One region of the Actinomadura sp. NPDC047616 genome, then DNA from elsewhere that is predicted to be linked to it. Evidence: riboswitches for the same ligand, from Rfam matches in the RefSeq annotation. Region 1 holds a riboswitch; the other holds the start of a gene.

Region 1 (7,570 bases):
GTTCGCCGAGCTGGGCATGAAGGAGGAGGAGTACCGGCGGGTCCGCGAGATCCTCGGCCGCCGTCCCACCTCCGCCGAGCTGGCGATCTACTCGGTGATGTGGAGCGAGCACTGCTCCTACAAGAGCTCCAAGGTGCACCTGCGCCAGTTCGGCGAGAAGGCGCCCGAGAGCGACGCGCTGCTGGTCGGCATGGGCGAGAACGCGGGCGTGGTCGACATCGGCCACGGCTGGGCGGTGACGTTCAAGGTCGAGTCGCACAACCACCCGTCCTACGTCGAGCCGTACCAGGGCGCGGCGACCGGCGTCGGCGGCATCGTCCGCGACATCATGTCGATGGGCGCCCGGCCGGTCGCGGTCATGGACTCGCTGCGGTTCGGGCCCGCCGACGCCCCCGACACCCAGCGGGTGCTGCCCGGCGTGGTGGCCGGGATCGGCGGCTACGGCAACTCCCTCGGCCTGCCCAACATCGGCGGCGAGACCGTCTTCGACCCCTGCTACGCGCAGAACCCCCTCGTCAACGCCCTGTGCGTGGGCGTGATGAAGCACGAGGACATCAAGCGGGCCGTCGCGCCCGGCCCGGGCAACCGGGTGATCCTGTTCGGCGCGGGCACCGGGCCCGACGGCATCGGCGGCGCCTCGGTGCTGGCCTCGGCCACCTTCGACGAGGAGTCGCAGGCCAAGCGGCCCAGCGTGCAGGTCGGCGACCCGTTCATGGAGAAGCTGCTGATCGAGTGCTGCCAGGAGCTGTTCCGCGAGGACCTGGTGGTCGGCATCCAGGACCTCGGCGCGGCCGGGGTGTCGTGCGCCACCACCGAGCTGGCGGCCGCGGGCACCGGCGGCATGCACGTCGAGCTGGACTCCGTCCCGCTGCGCGACGCGACCCTGCGCCCTGAGGAGATCCTCATGAGCGAGTCGCAGGAGCGCATGATGGCGGTGGTCGAGCCCGCGAAGGTCGACCGGTTCCTGGAGATCTGCGCCAAGTGGGAGATCCCCGCCACCGTGATCGGCGCGGTCACCGACACCGGCCGGCTGGTGATGACCTGGCGCGGCGAGAAGATCGTCGACATTCCGCCGGGCACCGCCGCCGACGAGGGCCCGGTCTACCAGCGGCCGTACGAGCCCCCGGCGGACCTGGCCGCGCTGCAGTCCGACACCCCGGGACGGCTGACCCGCCCGTCCACCGCCGACGAGCTGCGCCGCACCGTGCTGTGGCTCGCCGGGTCGCCGAACCTGGCGAGCAAGACGTGGGTGACCTCGCAGTACGACCGGTACGTGCTGGGCAACACCGTCCTGGCCATGCCCGAGGACGCCGGCGTGCTGCGGGTGGACGACGAGTCGGGCCTGGGCATCGCCCTGTCGCTGGACGGCAACGGCCGCTACACCCGCCTCGACCCGTACTCGGGCGCGCAGCTGGCCCTGTCGGAGGCGTACCGCAACGTCGCCGCCACCGGCGCCCGCCCGCTCGCGGTCACCAACTGCCTGAACTTCGGTTCCCCCGAGGACCCGGGCGTGATGTGGCAGTTCGCCCGCGCCGTCGAGGGGCTGGCGGACGCCTGCCGCTACCTGGGCACCCCGGTCACCGGCGGCAACGTCAGCTTCTACAACCAGACCGGCACCACGCCGATCAACCCGACGCCGGTCGTGGGCGTGCTGGGCGTGCACGACGACGTGCGGCGCCGCGTCGGCATCGCGTTCAGCAGCGAGGGCGCCACGCTGGCGCTGCTGGGCCAGACCCGCGAGGAGTTCGGCGGCTCGGAGTGGGCGCACGTCGTCTACGGGCACCTGGGCGGTCTGCCGCCCAAGGTCGACCTGCCCGCGGAGGTCGCGCTGGCCTCGGTGCTGGTCGCGGCGGCCCGTGAGGGCCTGCTGTCGGCGGCGCACGACCTGTCCGACGGCGGCCTGTCGCAGGCGCTGGTGGAGTCGTGCCTGCGCGGCGGCCTGGGCGCCCAGATCACGCTGCCCGGCGACCCGTTCGTGTCGCTGTTCAGCGAGTCGGTGGCCCGCGCCGTGGTGGCCGTCCGTCCGGGCTCCGAGGGCCGCCTGGCGGCGCTGTGCGAGGCCGCCGGGGTCCCGGTCACCCAGCTCGGCGTCACGGGCGGCGATTCGCTCCACATCTCCGCGCGGGGGGCCGACGGGCAGCCGCAGGAGCTGTTCTCCATCCCGCTCGCCGAACTGCGCGAGACGCACGAGCACATCGTCCCCAGCTACGCCAACGACTGACCGTCACACCCGAGAAGGCCGCCGGCCCGCCGCGAGCGGACGGCGGCCTTCGCCGTCTCTTGTGCTCGGAACGTCCGTCCGGCGGCGGGTTGTTGCGGTTACCTTGCTTCGGGGTGGAGCAGGGTCTCGGCGATCTGCTGAACGCGGGCCCGCGTGATCCCCGAGCGCTGCTCGACCGCCAACGGGTGGTCGGTGGGTTCCAGCTCGATGGACGGGCGTTCGCCGACCGGGCGGGTGTGCAGGTTGGTCCTGAGATTGATCGTCGTGGGGGAGTAGAGCGTCAGTTCCGTGGACAGCCAGCCGAAGTAGGCGGGCTCGCCCTCCCTGCCCGGGGTGTCCCAGAGCTTCAGGGCGCGGGTGAAGTTGTCCTGGCTGAGCGACACCCAGACGCCCCAGCTGAAGATCTCGCCGCTGTCGACCACGGGGATCTCGATCAGCCCGTGGACGAAGAACGCCTGACCTTTGATCACACAGGTGTCGGAGGTCAGCTCGCTGGCGGGGTCGGCCGCGAACTCGGGGGCCCAGTAGTCCGGGGCCGGTGCGGCGAAGGCCATCGGCAGTTCGTCGTGGTGCCGTCCGCAGTGCGAACAGTGGAACCCCATGTGAGTGGACAGGCCGGGCTCCCCTAGAACACCGAGATGTGGACGTGGTCGTAGTGGTTGGCGGTGACGCCGCCGCGGTTCTCCATGGTGCGCCAGCCGGGGCTGCGCATGTCGTAGATGCGCTGCCGCCAGATCACGTACTTGATGCCCAGGCGGTTGGCGTTGGCGACGGCGTACTCGGCCGTGCGGTCGCCGAGGGACTTGCCGCTCGACGACGGCATCGTGCCGCCGGTGCTGACCATGAAGTCGCAGGCGCGCCCGGTGGCGTGGTCCTGCGGGTCGCCGGTCATCCGCACGCAGCCGATGATCGGGAACGGGCCGAACTCGATGTCGATGGTGTTCTTGACCTTCAGCATGCGGGGGGTGACCCCGCCCATCCCGGAGCTGGGGGACTCGGGCTTGAACTTCTTGATCATCGCCTGGACCTTGCGCTTCTGCGAGCGCAGTTCCGCGATGTCCTTCTCCAGCTCGTCGACCTTCTTCTGGTACTCCTCGCGCGCCTTCTTCTGCTCGGTCACCAGCTGCTCGATCTGGCGCACCTTGGCGGCCTGGTTGGACGCCACGTGGCTGGCCAGGCTGGCGTTGTTGAGCACGTTGTCGGGGTCGTCGCTGGCCAGCACCGCCACGGCCGGGTCGGTGGTGCCCGTCATGTACTGGGAGGCGGCCATCTGCGCCACCAGGGTGCGCGCGCCGTCGAGGTCCCGCTGGAGCAGGCGCTGCTTCTGCTGGGCCTTCTGGATGCCGTACTGGGCGTCCTTGAGCTTGGCCAGGTCGCCGCCGTACGCCTTGTCGAGCTGGGCGATCTGCCTGTTCAGCTTGCTCATCCGGCCGGTGTCACCCGGGTCCGCCTGGGCGGGCGCCGTGCCCGCCGACGTCACCAAGACGGCCGCCGCGGCGACGGCGAGAGCCAAGACGGGGCGCCGCGTCCGCGCGGCATGACGGGGGCGGGTGGAGCTCGGGCTCTCCACGTCGTCTCCTCTCCTGTGACGCCTACCGGGTTAGCTGACGGGTTCGGGCCGGGAGTCCGCCCTATCGCGGCGGGGCCGCGAATTCACCCCGGTGCCGACGTGACCTGGCTGGCCGCCCGGCGTTTGGGTCCCCGGTTCCCGTGCCGTAGTACGGCCGCGGGATTCGGCTGGCTCGGCCAGCCTGCCGATCGGTTTGCGATCATGCCCACCCCAGTGGGCGAAGGCTACTGTAAGGAACCGGTCGGTTCTTGGCCAAGATTAGACCCAAGGGAAACCTGGGATGGCCGGGACTGCGAGACAAGACGGACCGCCGCCCCGCAGCGTAGCGCGTCGGCGGCACGCGCAGCGGGACCCCTGCCCGGGCGGGCAGGGGTCCCAAGCCGCGGTACTGCGACGGTCAAGCGGTGCCCTTGTAGAGCAGCCGGTTGGGCGTGCCGCTCGGGATGCGCTTGAGGCGGCTCTTGGTGGAGTTGTCGTTCAGCCACTTCTGCACGGTCGGGAACGTGGCGCCGCGGTGCGACTGCAGGTACAGCGCCGCCGCCCCGGCGACGTGCGGGGACGCCATGGACGTGCCGGACAGCGACGCCGTGCCGCCGCCGGGCCACGTCGACTTGATGCCGTAGCCGGGCGCGAAGATGTCCACGCAGGACCCGTAGTTGGAGAAGGTGGCGCGGTTGTCGTAGATGGTGGTCGCGCCGACCGCCTGCACCCAGCCGGCGCTGGCCGGGGAGGTGTTGCAGGCGTTCTGGTTCTCGTTGCCCGCCGCGACGGCGACGAAGACGCCCGACTTGGACAGGTTCGTCATGGCGGTGTTGAGCGCGGTGGACTTGGGGCCGCCCAGGGACAGGTTGGCGACCGCGGGCTTGACGGCGTTCTTCCGCGTCCAGTCGACGGCGGCGATGACGTCGGACAGCTCGCCGAAGCCCTCGCAGTCCAGCACGCGCAGCGACCGCAGGTTGACCTTCTTGGCCACCCCGTAGGTCTTGGACCCGATCGTGCCCGCCACGTGGGTGCCGTGCCCGTTGCAGTCCCAGCCGTCGGAGAAGGCCGGGGCCTTCCAGACCGACTTGGCGCGGCCCTCGAACTGCGGGTGCGACCAGGCGATCCCGGTGTCGATGACGTAGGCGTTCACGCCGCTGCCGGTGTTCTTGTAGTAATAGGACTTCGACAGCGGCAGCTTGCGCTGGTCGATGCGGTCCAGGCCCCACGTGGGGGAGTTCTGCGTGGTGCTGGCCCGGTAGATCTGGTCCTGCTCGATCGCGACGACGTTGCGGTTGCGGCGCAGCTTGTCCAGCTGCGCGGCGCTGAGCTTGGCGGCGAAGCCGTTGAGCGCGCCCCCGAACCGCTGGACCGACCCCGCGTTCACCTGGCCGGCGGTGGTGGCCGCCGAGGTGCCGTCCTTGAGCGTGACGATGTACTTGCCCGGAACGGGGGTGCCCTGCGCGGCCGTGACCTGAACCCGGACGGGATCGGGGACGGCGGCCAGGGAGAGCGGCGCGGCGACGACGACCAGACCGGCCGTGACCGCACCGGTGACGAGAAATCTTCGTGGGGGGACAGGGCGCACCGGGTCTCCTTTGCCTGCGACGCGCCCGTGGCCCCCGTGGCCAAGATCGGGGCGCGTCGACAAGCCGGTACTTTATTGGAGAACGCCCTGTAATTCACCGAAAAAACCGGTAATTAGGCTGAAACTGGTCAGCCGGTGCGCACGGCGATTTTCCTGCTCTCACCCCCGGGCGAGACGGGCGTGATAGGTCGCCTTACCGCTCGGGCTCGTCCACACGTACTGCAACGTGCCGTCCTGCTGCCGGGTGATCTGCACGTTTCCGCTGGTGCACGGCTTGGCGATGGTCAGCGCCATGCGCAGCGTCCGGTTGGTGCCCTGCGTCAGCGTCAGCGTCCCCGAGCAGCGTTCCCGCGGGTAGAAGGCGCGGGCGGACGTCGCCCCGGCCTCGAAGTTCACCTCGATCGGGAACTGCGCTCCGCGCGACGCGTTGATCGCCGTTCCCCGCCAGGCGCCCGCGAACGCCGGCGGAATCGCGGTGACCGGACGGTCGTCGGCGGCGCGGGCCGCCGGATCGGCCCGCTGCGGGTCCTCCGCCGAGTCGCCGCGGAACTGCGGCCACAGCACCAGCGCGATGATCGCGATGCCCACCAGCACGCCGATGACCAGCGACAGCGCCACGCCCAGCACATGGTTGCTCGGACGCGGCAGCGACCGCCCTCCCGGCAGCCTGGGCAGGCGCGAGGCCAGTGACGGACGCTCCGGCTCGGGCTCCAGCCGCAGGATCGCCGTGGGGTTGTGCTTCGCGTCGTGCTGGTCGTCGTCCTGCGGCTCCAGGCCGGGGATCAGGTGGGGCGTGGGCGCGGTCATGTCCGTCGCCGTGTCCTCGACGGACGACGGCGCCGGGATGGCGGCCAGGGGCGGCAGCGCCTGCGTCGCGTCCCCGCCGAAGTCGTCCCGCACCGGCACGTGCACGGCGGCGCCCCCAACAGCACCGAACCCCGCCGGCACCGCCTCAGGCGCCACAGGAGGCGGCGGCTGCACGGCCGCGGGAGGCGGTGGTGGCACGGCCGCAGGGGGCGGTGGTGGCACGGCCGCAGGGGGTGGCGGCTGCACGGCCGTGGGGGCCTCCGTGGGAGGCGGCAGCTGCAGGGGAAGCACCTCAGGCGAGGTGACCACGGACGGCAGGGGCGCGCGCAGCAGCTCCCGCGCCTCGGACACCAGCGAGGGCGGCATCCGGGACGTCAACGTTCCGCTCTCGCCCAGCAGCCGATCGAGGATCTCCGTGGCGGCGGGACGGCTCTCCGGGTCCTTGGCCAGCGCGTCGGCGACCACGTCCCGCAGCGATCCGGGCAGCGCCGACAGGTCCGGGTCGTCGTACACGACCCGCTGCATGACCTCCGACGGCGAGCCCTCCCCGAACGGCGACGCGCCCGAGGCCGCGAACAGCAGCGTGACGGCCCAGGCGAACACGTCCGCGGCCGGTCCGATGCCGATGCCGCTGAGCTGCTCGGGCGCCTTGTACGCAGGATCGTCGCTGACCCGGCCGGTCGGCGTCGCGCACACCGCCTCCAGCGCGCGGGTCACGCCCAGGTCCGTCACCATCGGGCCGTCCCGGCCCAGCAGCACGTTGCGCGGCTTGAGGTCGTGGTGCGCCGCCCCGGCCCGGTGCGCCGCCGCGACCGCGATCATGATGCCCGCGGCCAGCCGCTCCATCACCGCGCCGGCGCGCGGCCCCTCCTCCTCGACCAGCTGCTGCAGCGACGGGCCGTCCACGAACTCGCCGACCACGAACGGGCGGTCGCCCTCGACGTCGGCGTCCAGGATCGCCGCGGTGCACGGGCCCGTCACCCGCCGCGCCGGCGCCAGCGCGCCGGTGAACCGCGACCGGGCCGCCGGCTCCCCGCTCAGCCGCAGGTGCAGCAGCTTCACCGCGACGGAGCGCCCGGCCGCGTCCCGGCCGAGGAACACCGTGCCCTGCTCGCCCACGCCCAGCCGGCCGATGATCTCGTGGCCGCCGATTCGTCGCGGATCACCGGGCTGCAGGGGCAGCGCCTCGGCCATCTTGCGAACCTCCGTGTCGTCGCGCCGGGCCTCGCCCCGGCATGCCCCCCGTCTCCTGCTCCGTCCGCCGTCCGGGGCGCCGCCCCGGTCCGCGCCCCCGCGTCCGCCGTGCCGTGATCCGTACCGCCTCGTATCGACAAACCGCCACTCGACAAACCGTCACATTTTTACCGGGTTGCGGGCGTCCGCGGGCCCAAGTCCGCATCGCGGC
Region 2 (7,570 bases), on a different contig from region 1:
GGCGCGCCGGATGGCCCGGCTGCGCAGCGACACCGTGCGGGCGGCGCGCGACTTCTGGCACGAGGAGGGGTACCTCGAGGTCGAGACCCCGATGCTGCAGCCGATCCACGGCGGGGCGGCGGCACGGCCGTTCGTGACGCACATCAACGCCTACGGCATGGACCTCTACCTGCGGATCGCGATCGAGCTGTACCTCAAGCGGCTCGTCGTCGGCGGCATCGAGAAGGTCTTCGAGATCAACCGCAACTTCCGCAACGAGGGCGCGGACTCCACGCACAACCCCGAGTTCACGATGCTGGAGGCGTACGGCACCTACCTCGACTACAACGACATGGCCGACCTCACCCAGCGCCTGTACCAGCGGTGCGTCGTGGCCGCGCTGGGCACGTCGGTGGTGGTGCGCGACGGCCGGGAGATCGACCTCGGTCTCGCCGAGTGGCCGCGCATCACGTTGTACGGGGCGGTGTCGCAGGCGCTCGGCGAGGAGATCACCCCGCACACGCCGCTGGAGCAGGTGCGCAAGTACGCCGACGCGCGCGGCGTCACCTGGGACCCCAAGTGGGGGCAGGGCAAGCTCGTCCAGGAGATCTTCGAGGAGCTGGTCGAGCACACGCTGGTCCAGCCGACGTTCGTCATGGACTACCCGCTGGAGACCTCGCCGCTGACCCGGCAGCACCGCGAGGAGCCGCTGCTGACCGAGAAGTGGGACCTCATCGGGTTCGGCACCGAGCTGGGCACCGCCTACTCGGAGCTGATCGACCCGGTCGAGCAGCGGCGCCGGCTCACCGAGCAGTCGCTGCTGGCGGCCGGCGGCGACCCGGAGGCCATGCAGCTGGACGAGGACTTCCTGCGCGCCCTGGAGTACGCGATGCCGCCCACCGGCGGCGTCGGCGTCGGCATCGACCGGATGATCATGGCTTTCACCGGCAAGAACATCCGCGAGACGATCCTGTTCCCGCTGGTCAAGCCCGAGTGACGCGACCGGCGGCGGCTCGCGGCACGGCGAGCCGCCGCCGACCGGCTACGCGGACTCGCGCACGACCAGCTCGGGCGTCAGGACGATCTGGCGGTGCTGGTGCCCGGGGCCCTCGGCCGCCTCGGCGGCCTCGGTGAGGGCCAGCTCGGCGGCCGCCCGGCCCAGCTCGTGCCGGGGCTGGCGGATCGTGGTCAGCGGGACGGCCGCGGTGGCCGCCAGCTCGATGTCGTCGTAGCCGATCACCGCCACGTCCTCGGGCACCCGCACGCCCTGCCGCACCAGCTCGTTCACCAGCCCCACGGCCAGCAGGTCGTTGGCGCAGAACACGCCGGTCGGCACCGGGTCCAGCGCCAGCAGGCGGCGCGCCGCGGCCCCGCCCTCCTTCGGCGACAGCGACGCCTGCGTCAGCGTGACCGCGGGCTCGTGCCCCGCCCGGGCGAGGGCGCGGGCGGCGCCGTCCAGCCGCTCCTGGCAGGGCTGCGGGTGCGGGTCGCCGGTCACGAACGCCAGCCGCTCGCGGCCCAGGCCGAGCAGGTGCGCGGCGGCGACGGCCCCGCCCGCGACGTGGTCGACCCGCACCGAGCACACGCCCGGACCTGCGTGGTCGAGCAGCACCACCGTCATGCCCGCCGCCCGCAGCCGCACGATGCCGGCCGGGCCGAGCCCCACCGGCGTGATCAGCACCCCCGCGGCGCGCTGCTGCTCCAGCAGTTCCAGGCAGCGGCGCTCCTTGTCGGCGGAGTGGTCGTTGGTCAGCCACAGCGCGTCGTGGCCCGCCGCGTTGAGGGCCTGCTCGGCGCCGCGGGCCACGTCGGTGGCGTACGGGTTGGTCAGGTCCTCCACGACCACGCCGAACGGCCGGGGACGCGGGCCGGGCGGACCGCCGTCCGCGCGGCGCCCGCCCTGGCGCAGCCGCCGGGCGGACTCGTTGCGCACGAAGCCGAGCTCCTCGATGGCCGCGCGGACGCGGTCACGGGTGGCTTCGGCCACGAGGTCTGGCCGGTTTAGGACATTCGAAACGGTCCCAACTGAGACTCCGGCGCGCCTCGCGACTTCCCGAATACTGCTCTGAGGCAAGTCTCTCCTCGTCGACCCCGGACTGGTTTTCGCAGGTTATCGAGTTGTCCGCACCGAACCCCCGCGAAGCCGGTCGCGGACCGTAGTCATAAGAGCACACAACGTGCTTAATCCGCGCTTGACGGGCCGGATCCGGCCGCCTAGCGTTCCGAGCCGAAGCGTGCCTTGAAACGATTCACGATCATCGCCCCCGATGGTATGGGCGAATCGGACGAGGAGGGATGGGTTGACGTGACTGGCGATCATGACCCGTCCCGGACACGACGCGCTCCGCCACGAGCCCGCCACATCATCGTGCGCGCGCCCGAGGCGACGAGGAGCATCCGCGTCCGGTCGGCCTAACGACTGAATCGTTACCCGGGGTTCCCGTTCGGCGCCGAGCAATCGGCCCATCGGCCACCTCCGGCCAAAGCACGCCAGACGGCAAGGCACACCGATGATCTCGGTCCGGCCCCCCGCCCCGGACCCGGCAACCCGACGCGTACAGATCAAGGCCCGCCCGTGCCTGTGCAGCGGACGGCTGCATCCCCGCGGTCATCACCACGGACGAGGGAGGACGGAGTGGAACAGGCCACCATCGCACGTCGTGGCACCGACGACCTGCGCCTCAGCGAAGAGGAGATCAAGCTCCTCGCGCAGATCGCCAGCGGTGTCACCGCGGACGTGGCGGCACGAAAGCTGGAACTGAGCGCCCGGACCCTGCGCCGCCGGCTGCGGACCATCTGCGACCGGCTGGAGGTCAACACGCCCATCGAGGCCGTGGTCTGGGCGGCCCGGCGACAGCTCATCTAGGGGCGCGCCCCCGCACCCGCCCCCCGGCGGGCGGCGGCGCGAAAGCATTCGACCGAGCATCGGCGACCACCGTCCGACCCCGCGCGGCGACGTCGGCGGCCCCTCGGGTAGGTCCCCGTGGGAGACGTCGCCGCGGACGTGGTCCGACGCGGCGGTCGCAGCACGCCCGCACGCGGACCCGTGTGCGCCGGTGACCTCAGGCGACCCGGACCCCGCCCGCGAACGGGCGGCCCGCCATCGGCGCGATCTTCACCACGTCGCCGGTCTGCGGCGCGTGCAGCATCTTGCCGTTGCCGACGTACAGGCCCACGTGGTGCAGGTCGGAGTAGAAGAACACCAGGTCTCCGGGCTGCAGCTGGTCGCGGGAGATGTGCGTGCCGGCGTTCCACTGGCTGCCGGTGTAGTGCGGCAGGCTGACGCCCACCTGCCGGTAGGCCCACATCACCAGGCCGGAGCAGTCGAAGGTGTTGGGCCCCTCCGCGCCCCACACGTACGGCCTGCCGATCTTGGTCATCGCGTACCGCAGCGCCTGGGCGGCCTTGCCGGTGCCGGCCACGGGCAGCTTGGTCAGCTGGGTGGGGTCGCGCTTGACCAGCCTGCCGCGGACCTTCTCGTAGGCCGTGGTGACCTTCTTGCGCTGGCCCTCCAGCTGCGTGCGCAGCTGCTCGACCTGCTCGGCGCGCGCCTCGGCGGACTTGCGCGCCCGCTCGGCCGCCTGCATGGCCTGCATCAGGCCCTGCACCTTGGTGCCGTCCTGGGTGGCGAAGTAGTGCAGCGTGGCGGCCTGGTCGAGCATCGCCTGCGGGTTCTGCGCGGCCAGGAACGAGACCGTGGGGTCGGCGCCGCCCTGCATGTAGCTGGTGGCCGCCAGGCTGCCGACCTTGGCGCGCTCCTCCTCCAGCGCCTTCTGCTGGCGCTTGGCGTTGTCGCCCGCCACCTTGGCGGCGCGCTGCGACTGCTTCAGCTTGACGCGCAGGCCGTTGTACTGCTCGGTGAGCTGCTCCAGCTGGTCGGCGAGCTTGGTCGCCTGCTCGCGCAGCTCCTTGGTGGAGGGCTCGGGGTCGGCCTGCGCGGCGGGGGCGGGCGCGGCCACGACGAGGGAGACGGCGGCGAGCGCGCCGGTCGCCGCGGCGGCCCGGCGGCCGGGGCGGGCGGCGGCGCACGCGGTGACGCGCGCAATGACTACGGCCTGCGCGGCGCGCAGCGGGCGCGAAAGGAACGCGGGGCGCGAGGGCTCCAAGAACTCTCCTCTCCTCGTCCGCCTACCGGGTGAGCTGACGGGTTCGGGCCGGAGCTGCACCTTCCGCGGACGTGCGGAGCGTCCGCACCGTGCGGATTCACCCCAGTCGGCATGGCTCTGGAGTGGTCCCGGAACCGTCCGATCGCGGGTCCCCGGTTCCTGCGGGGCGCCGGCTGCGGCCCGCGGGACTCGGCGGTTCGGCCTCCCGATCACGGGGGTCCGATGTCAGCGCAGGAGACTAACGGAGCGCTCGTCGCCTGCCAACCAGAACATGCGAAATCGCAGGTGACCCGAGGACGCTCGGATGTAACACGGGTGCTCGCGGGCTTGTGCGATCACTTCGCTGTGCGCTATTTCACTTTCTGTCCGCTTGAGGGGACGGTCGGTATCGGACGATGCCGTTCGTGTCTTTCGGTACATCTGCGTCGTCTGTGGCGCCGTGCCGGCGGCCGTGCGTGACGGACCGGCCACGGGAGGCCGCCCGCGGTCCGATAATGTCGCCTGTTTGTGGAAGTCGTGATCAGGCGTGCCCGTACCGCCGACGTGCCGCACATCCGGCGGCTCATCGACGCGTACGCCGGTCCGGGGCGGCGGATGCTCGCCAGGTCCACGGTGACGCTCTATGAGGACGTCCAGGAGTTCTGGGTGGCCGAGGACGTCCGGGCCGCCGCGCCGGGGGACGAGCGACGCCCAGGGGGGCGCGGGGGGCGCGTCGTGGGCTGCGGCGCCCTCCATGTGATGTGGGAGGACCTGGCCGAGGTGCGCTCGGTGGCCGTGGACAAGGAGTACGGGGGCCACGGCATAGGGCACCGGATTGTCGAGCGGCTTCTGGAAACCGCGCGGGAACTGGGAGTGGGAAGGGTGTTCTGCCTTACCTTCGAGGTGGACTTCTTCGCCCGGCACGGCTTCGAGCCGATCCTCGGAACCCCCGTGTCGCGCGAGGTGTACGACGAGCTTCTCCGTTCCTACGACGAAGGCGTGGCAGAGTTCCTGGACCTCGACCGGGTCAAGCCGAATACGTTGGGCAATACCCGGATGTTGCTTCGCCTGGAGGACTGATCGATGAGCGACTCCCCCCACCGCGGACAGCCCTATCCGCGGCAGCCCCCGGGCCCGCCCTACCAAGGCGGACCGTCCTACGGTGCCCCACCCTCCCAGCAGGGCTCACAGTGGCAGCAGCCCCAGCAGCACGGTTCTCCGTGGCAGGGCGGGGGGGCCCCACAGCAGCAATGGCAACAGCAATGGCAGCAGCCGCCCGCCCAGGGATATGACGGCGGCGGCTACGACGCCGCCGCCGCGGACCTTCCCCTGGCGCCGATCCTCCGCAGGGCCGGGGCGCGCCTCATCGACAACGTCCTGGTGGCCGTTTTCGGATTCGCGCTCATCGTTCCCATCAGCGTCGGCATCATCGGCCTGGACACCTCCGGGAGCAAGGCCAGCAGCGAGGGCGGCATCTGGAACTGGCCCATCATCTTCACCCTTTTCGCGGTACTGGCGGTGCTGCCGTTCCTCTATGAGGCGGTCCAGCTCGCCATGTGGGGGCGGACCCTGGGCAAGCGCGTCCTGCACCTGGGGGTGGTACAGGCGCGGCCCGCGGGAGAGCCGCTGACGACGACGCAGGCCGTGTGGCGCGCGGGTGTCATGCACATCGGCTACCAGCTCGGCCTCTTCTTCTTCCTCGCGCTCGCCGTGAAGGTGTGGGACTACTTCGCCTACGGCATGCTGCTGGTCTGTATCGGCACCGTGATGGCCTATCTGTGGGCCATCTGGGACCAGCCGCTGCGCCAGTCCCTGCACGACCGCTTCTCGGGGACGCTCGTCATCGACGAGCGTGGGGAGTACTCCGAGTACTCCGACCAGACGGGCGACTACGCCGACCGGACGGCCGAGTACCCCGGCCACACGGGCTACGAGGGATAGCCCGCAGTGGCGGCGTCCCCTCCCGCACCCGGCGCCGACCCCCTTCCCCCGGCAGAGGGGGAGAGCGCCCCGGAACTCGCCGAACCGGGGCAGCGGCTGGTCGCGCGCATCGTCGACACGCTCGTGGTGGGCCTTCCCGTGGTCATGGTGATCCGGGAAGGCTTCCCCGACCTCGGCATCGAGAAGGTCGCGCCACCGCTCGTGGCCGGGCTGCTGCTCGTGTACGAGTGGATCCAGCTCGCGCTGTGGGGGCGCACCGTGGGCAAGCGCGTCGCGGGCATCGAAGTCGTCCGTGAGGACCCGGGCTGCCCCGCCGTGGACAGGAGACGCCCGGACGTGCTCCGTTCGCTGCTGCGGGCCGCCACGTACTGCCTGCCCATCGCGGTCCGTCCCGTCCCGGTGTTCGGGGCGGTGGCGGGACTGTTCTGGGTGGCGAACGCCGGGGCGATTTACGAGTCGCGGCTGGAGCGGTCCGCACGCCGCAGGGCCCTGCACGACCGTTTCGCGGGGACGGTCGTGGTCAGGCGGCCCGCCGCCGTCGCGGCGGCGGCAGACGCCCAGGAGGCCTGAGCGCTTCGTACTTCGCGCCGTACTTCCGCCTCGTTCTCATACACCTCTCATATGCCCTCATAGAAGGTTGAGGCTCGATAGGAGGCCGGTACGGCTATAGAGGCCGCTTACAGCGGGCGCTTAGCGTCCTTGGTCCCATACGCCGGTCCAAGCGCTTACGCTTACCCGGACCCATACGAGCGGCCGGCCCCTAACGGCCGCGCTTCCCCGGCGCGGCCAAGCCCTACTCCACCCCTTACGCCGTCGGCCCTTCCGCGAGGCGTCTCTTCCCCTGGACGCCCCTTACAACGGCGGCCGTTCCGTGCTCGGAGCCTACGCCGATGGCCTTATGTCGACGGTCTAAGGGTGATGGGCGAGCCCATACGGCCGTGGGAGCTATGAGAACCGGACGGGATCGGCCATGGGGTGTCCATGAGGGCGTATTGTCGGCGGGGTCGCTCAGAGAGGTCAGAACGCGCCGCCCAGATCTCTGTGCGTCGTACACAAGACGGGAGCCCGGATCCGGCTGGGGCGCGCTCACCGGCCGCGCACATCGAGTGCGCCGGCTGTCGCCTTCCGAGCCGCCTGGGACGGCCGGCGTGCGTCAACGGCGAGACAAAGGGTAAAGACTTGCGCACGGCTCAACGCGGGATCGGACCGCGGACGCCCCGGTGATTACTGAGCGTGATCGATATGGCCGAGGCGGTGGTACCGGACATGCCTCCTGGGCTGCCGGTGCCGTATGCTCCGGTCGCGTGCCGAGGTGTAGGTGCACGGTGACGTGGCGCAGGCGGCGGCCCGTAACGATGTCCGTTCCCCGGGTGAAGCGCTCGACGGCGTGACGGGATTGCTTGCTTATCCGCTGTTATCGACGTGGTGTGGCGGCGGTCGACCGGCGGTCGAGCGCCGGAAGTCGGCCCTGCCGCCCGGCGATGGCAAAGGATTTCGCGACGGAGCTCCCGGCCGGAATCTATCGACACGACCGGCCTCCAGAGGCGTCAACGCCGACGTCACAG

Evidence for each region. Region 1 has a riboswitch for cyclic di-AMP ahead of ABZ801_RS04405 (hypothetical protein). Riboswitches for the same ligand answer to the same signal wherever they lie in the genome.
Region 2: another riboswitch for cyclic di-AMP. It lies ahead of ABZ801_RS30325 (NlpC/P60 family protein); the one in region 1 lies ahead of ABZ801_RS04405 (hypothetical protein).

What each region holds. Positions count from the first base shown of each region.
Region 1 is NZ_JBEYTB010000001.1:924,367-931,936, forward strand. It holds gene purL (phosphoribosylformylglycinamidine synthase subunit PurL) at 1-2,221, shown strand, start outside; gene ABZ801_RS04400 (DUF2199 domain-containing protein) at 2,320-2,823, opposite strand; gene ABZ801_RS04405 (hypothetical protein) at 2,847-3,791, opposite strand; cyclic di-AMP (ydaO/yuaA leader) riboswitch at 3,795-3,970, opposite strand; gene ABZ801_RS04410 (S8 family peptidase) at 4,189-5,358, opposite strand; gene ABZ801_RS04415 (serine/threonine-protein kinase) at 5,518-7,359, opposite strand.
Region 2 is NZ_JBEYTB010000015.1:1,667-9,236, reverse strand. It holds gene lysX (bifunctional lysylphosphatidylglycerol synthetase/lysine--tRNA ligase LysX) at 1-976, shown strand, start outside; gene ABZ801_RS30335 (LacI family DNA-binding transcriptional regulator) at 1,022-2,053, opposite strand; gene ABZ801_RS30330 (LuxR C-terminal-related transcriptional regulator) at 2,615-2,845, shown strand; gene ABZ801_RS30325 (NlpC/P60 family protein) at 3,042-4,085, opposite strand; cyclic di-AMP (ydaO/yuaA leader) riboswitch at 4,089-4,290, opposite strand; gene ABZ801_RS30320 (amino-acid N-acetyltransferase) at 4,593-5,144, shown strand; gene ABZ801_RS30315 (RDD family protein) at 5,148-6,005, shown strand; gene ABZ801_RS30310 (RDD family protein) at 6,012-6,575, shown strand.